2 regions of the Streptomyces sp. TE5632 genome follow, and region 1 is predicted to be linked to the other one. Evidence: riboswitches for the same ligand, from Rfam matches in the RefSeq annotation. Region 1 holds a riboswitch; the other holds the start of a gene.
What was found. Region 1 has a riboswitch for S-adenosylmethionine ahead of thrC (threonine synthase). Riboswitches for the same ligand answer to the same signal wherever they lie in the genome.
Positions count from the first base shown of each region.

Region 2: linked by a shared signal. The riboswitch ahead of ACVW19_RS08460 (aminotransferase class V-fold PLP-dependent enzyme) and the one ahead of thrC (threonine synthase) in region 1 are both predicted to bind S-adenosylmethionine.

Region 1 covers NZ_JBSSEA010000003.1:2,230,480-2,232,934, forward strand. Annotated here, with positions in the region: gene thrC (threonine synthase) at 1-1,278, opposite strand, end outside; SAM riboswitch class I at 1,297-1,491, opposite strand; gene ACVW19_RS15175 (glucosyl-3-phosphoglycerate synthase) at 1,691-2,455, shown strand, end outside.
Region 2 covers NZ_JBSSEA010000003.1:723,656-726,110, reverse strand. Annotated here, with positions in the region: gene trpD (anthranilate phosphoribosyltransferase) at 1-691, shown strand, start outside; SAM riboswitch class IV at 827-943, shown strand; gene ACVW19_RS08460 (aminotransferase class V-fold PLP-dependent enzyme) at 1,146-2,455, shown strand, end outside.

The sequences.
Region 1 (2,455 bases):
CTCGAGGCTGGGGCGGATGGTGGCGGTCAGGCCGGTGCCGGCCACCGCGTCCAGCGTCTTGAGGCCGTCGCCGGTGTTGAGCACGACGGTGGTCAGGGACGGGTCCAGGAGGCCGTTCTCGATCAGCTTCTTCGTGACGCCGACGGTCACACCGCCCGCGGTCTCGGCGAAGATGCCCTCGGTCCGGGCGAGCAGCCGGATGGCCTCCACGACCTGCTCGTCCGTCACGTCCTCCACCGCGCCGCCGGTGCGGCGCGCGATGTCCAGGACGTACGGGCCGTCCGCCGGGTTGCCGATGGCGAGCGACTTGGCGATGGTCTTCGGCTTCTGCGGCCGGACGACGTCGTGGCCCGCCTTGTACGCGGTCGACACCGGCGAGCAGCCCTCGGCCTGCGCGCCGAAGATCTTGTACGGCTTGTCCTCGACGAGGCCGAGCCGGATCAGCTCCTGCAGCCCCTTGTCGATCTTCGTGAGCTGCGAGCCGGAGGCTATGGGGACGACGAGCTGGTCGGGCAGCCGCCAGCCGAGCTGCTCGCAGATCTCGTACGCGAGGGTCTTGGAGCCCTCGGCGTAGTACGGCCGCAGGTTGACGTTGACGAAGCCCCAGCCCTCGCCTGCCGGGTCGCCGATCAGCTCGGAGCAGAAGCGGTTCACGTCGTCGTAGTTGCCCTCGATGCCGACGAGTTCACCGCCGTAGACGGCGGCCATGACGACCTTGCCCTGCTCCAGGTCGTGCGGGATGAACACGCAGGAGCGCAGGCCGGCGCGGGCGGCGGCGGCGCCGACGGCACCGGCGAGGTTGCCCGTGGAGGAGCAGGACAGGGTGGTGAAGCCGAAGGCGCGGGCGGCCTCCAGGGCCTGGGCGACGACCCTGTCCTTGAAGGAGTGGGTCGGGTTGCCGGAGTCGTCCTTCACGAACAGGCCGCCGGTGACGCCGAGTTCGCGGGCGAGGCGGTCGGCCTGGACGAGCTGGGTCCAGCCGGGGTTGATGTTCGGCTTGGTCGCCACGTCGGCGGGAACGGGCAGCAGGGGCGCGTAGCGCCAGATGTTCGCGGGGCCCGCCTCGATGCGCCGGCGGAGTTCCTCGGTGTCGTAGGCCGAGAAGTCGTAGGCGATCTCCAGCGGGCCGAAACACTCCTCGCACGCGAAGACGGGGCCGAGGGGGACGCGGTGGCCGCATTCGCGGCAGGACAGCGCGGCGGCGGGGCCGAGATCGACAGAGGGCTCGGCGGATTCAGCGGCGGATTCGGTGGTGCTTACGACGGTCTGCACAGCCATGTGAGGCGAGGCCCTTTCTCCTCATCTTCCCCACGACGTGTTTCGTCGTGAGACGGACTTGGCACCTTCCCTAGCCGGGAGCCTCGCGTGGACGATCAGCGATCAGCGTTCGGTGTTCCGCTGTGATCGTCGATCGACGGTGATCCACGAGAACCGGCTGGAGGGTTGCCGGGGCTTCATCGGGCCGTATCCCTCTGCCCCTCTGGATGAGCTGTATTCGGTTGTGTGTCATGCGGTGGTGCGGTCGTGCGCGGCGGACGCGAGGGAGGTCGTGACCCCCGGTGTGCAAGGGGCGTCCGCGTTGTTCAAGACTGTAACCGACGGCCAGGACGACGGAGAGTGCGCGTCCGAACCGCGAGATGGATCAACAGGTGTCAGGTGTATGGAGCACAGAGGTGAGGAGCCGCGGACCGTGCTGGAAGAAGTCGAGCGCTGGCTGGCCGACCGCTCCTGGTCCGTGGCCGACCGCCCGCTGCACCGCGTCCTGGCCGCGAAGCGCGCCACGGGCCAGACGGTGAGCGTGGTGCTGCCCGCGCTCAACGAGGAGGCGACGGTCGGTGACATCGTCAGGATCGTCCGGCACGAGCTGATGCACCGGGTCCCGCTGGTCGACGAGATCGTGGTCGTGGACTCCGGCTCGGCCGACCGCACCTCCGAGGTGGCCGCGGCGGCGGGCGCGACGGTGGTGCACCGGGACACGATCCTGCCCCGCCTCCCCGCCGTGCCCGGCAAGGGCGAGGTGCTGTGGCGCTCCCTGCTCGTCACCCGGGGGGACATCGTCTGCTTCGTCGACGCGGACCTCAGGGAGTTCTCCGCCGACTTCGTCTCCGGCATCGTCGGCCCGCTGCTCACCGAACCGGACGTCCACCTGGTGAAGGCGATGTACGACCGCCCCTTCAGCGTGTCCGACGGAGCGTCCCCCGGCACCGCCGCCACGGCCGGTCAGGGCGGCAGGGTCACGGAGCTGATGGCGCGCCCGCTGCTCAACATGCACTGGCCGCAGCTGGCCGGCTTCGTCCAGCCGCTCGGCGGCGAGTACGCGGCCCGGCGCTCGCTCCTGGAACAGCTGCCCTTCCCCGTCGGCTACGGCGTGGAGCTGGGCATGCTGGTCGACGCCCTGCACCTGGTGGGGCTGGACGCCCTCGCCCAGGTCGACGTCGGCGTCCGCCGGCACCGC
Region 2 (2,455 bases), 1.5 Mb from region 1:
CCGGGCCGCCTCCTCCGCGTCCGGCGCCTCCGACGTCCTGGAGAAGCTCGGCGTCAACCTGGAGCTGACCCCGCAGCGGGTCGCCGAGGTCGCGGAGGAGGCCGGGATCACCTTCTGCTTCGCGGTGAAGTTCCACCCGGCGCTGCGCCATGTGGCCGCCGCGCGAGGACAGCTGGGTGTCCGTACGGTGTTCAACTTCCTGGGCCCGCTGGCCAACCCGGCCCGGGTCCGGGCCCAGGCCGTCGGGGTCGCCGACCCGAGGATGGCGCCGATCATGGCCGGTGTGTTCGCCGACCGCGGTCACTCCTCGCTGGTGTTCCGCGGTGACGACGGCCTCGACGAGCTGACGACCACCGGCACCTCGCGGGTGTGGGTGGTCCGGGACGGCAAGGTGACCGAGGAGCACTTCGACCCGCGAGACGTCGGCATCGAGCCCGTGCCGCTGGAGGCGCTGCGCGGCGCCGACGCCTCGTACAACGCCGAGGTCGCCCGGCGGCTGCTGGACGGCGAGCGGGGCCCGGTGCGGGACGCGGTGCTGCTGAACTCGGCGGCGGCGCTGGTGGCGCTGAAGCCGGGCACCGGGACCCTGGTGGAGCAGATCCGGGCGGGGATGGCCGAGGCCGCCGACTCCATCGACTCGGGAGCCGCCAAGCGGGTCCTGGAGCACTGGGTGGCGGTCAGCAACGCGTGAACCGCCGCCGCGGCGGCCGGCCCCCGTTCGGCCGCCGCCCGGCCGCATCCGACGCGACAGGGGCGCGGTCCGGAACCGTCCAGGATCCGGACCGCGCCTTGCGTGTCGCGGACCGTGTGGCAGGATCTCGGACCAGGTCATGAGTGACAGCCATCAGGCCCCGGCCGGCTGTCCGGCAACCCTCCGTCCGTGGCGGGGTGCCCCGGGTGAGGACCAGGCCGCGAGCAGCAGGGCTCGCGGCAAGCGCGGACCCCTCGCACTCGATCGAGTGGACACACCAGGGGTCCTGGTCGTTCGAGGGAGCCTCCCAGTGAACCAGCGAATGCGCTAGGGCGTTTCTGACGGCCCCGAAGAGGCCGCAGAGCCCCGCCTCCGCACCCCCTTTTCGCCTCTCCCACGCTCGAGCCGTGTGCGCTCGCGTGGTGATTCCGCCTGCCTCCACGGGAGTTCACCCATGTCCGTTTCCACTGTCCCCGCTGTCGCCCCCGTCGCCGACGACCGGTTCGGCGGTGCGCTGCTGCCGGTCCTGGGGCGCGACGTCGCCGTCCCGCTCGTCACCGGCGGCGAGATCGGCCACGCCGCGCTCGACTACGCCGCCAGCGCCCCCGCGCTCCAGCGCGTGTGGGACGACGTGGCCGCGTACGCGCCGTACTACGGCAGCGTCCACCGGGGCGCGGGACATCTCTCCCAGCTCTCCACCGAGCTCTTCGAGAACGCCCGCCGGACCGTCGCCGAGTTCCTCGGCTGCCGTGACGGGGACCAGGTGGTCTTCACCCGGTCCACCACCGACTCGCTCAATCTGCTCGCCGCCGCCCTCCCGGAGGACTGCCAGGTCTTCGTCTTCGAGACCGAGCACCACGCCTCGCTGCTGCCCTGGCGCGGAGGTTCCCGCGTCACCCTCCTCGACGCCCCGGACAGTCCGGAGCAGGCCGTGCGGTCCCTGGAGCACGCCCTCGTCGACCGTGAGCCCCACGGCCCGGCCCTGGTCTGCGTCACCGGCGCCTCCAACGTCACCGGCGAGCTGTGGCCCGTACGGGAACTGGCCGCCGCCGCCCACGCGCACGGCGCCCGGATCGTCCTGGACGCCGCCCAGCTCGCCCCGCACCGCGCGGTGAGCGTGCGTGACCTGGACGTCGACTGGGTGGCCTTCTCCGGCCACAAGCTGTACGCGCCGTTCGGCTCCGGTGTCCTGGCCGGCCGCGCCGACTGGCTGCGCCGGGCCGAGCCCTACCTCGCGGGCGGCGGCGCCAGCCGCACCGTCACCCGGCGCGCGGACGGTTCGCTGGACGTCCGGTGGCACGAGGGTGCGGCCCGGCACGAAGCGGGCTCGCCCAACGTCATCGGAGCCCACGCCATCGCCTCGGCCTGCGAGGCGCTCGGCGAGGCCGGGTTCGACGCGCTGGCCGCCCGTGAGGAGCGGCTGATCCGCACGGTACGGGACGGGCTCGCGGACGTGCCCGAGGTGCGGTTCCTGTCGCTGTTCGGGGACGACGCGCCGCGCGTCGGCGTGCTCTCCTTCGTCGTCGACGGCTGGAGCAGCTCCCACTTCGCCGCGGCCCTGTCCGCCGAGTACGGCATCGGCGTACGGGACGGGCTGTTCTGTGCCCACCCGCTGCTGCGCGCCCTGCTCGGCGGCGACCCGCGGACCCCGGGCGAGTGCGGTGCCCCCGAGGCGGCGTCCGGCGAGAGGCCCCTCGACGCGATCCGCGTCAGCTTCGGCGCGGGCACCCCGGACGAACACGTGGAGCGCTTCGTCCGCGCCGT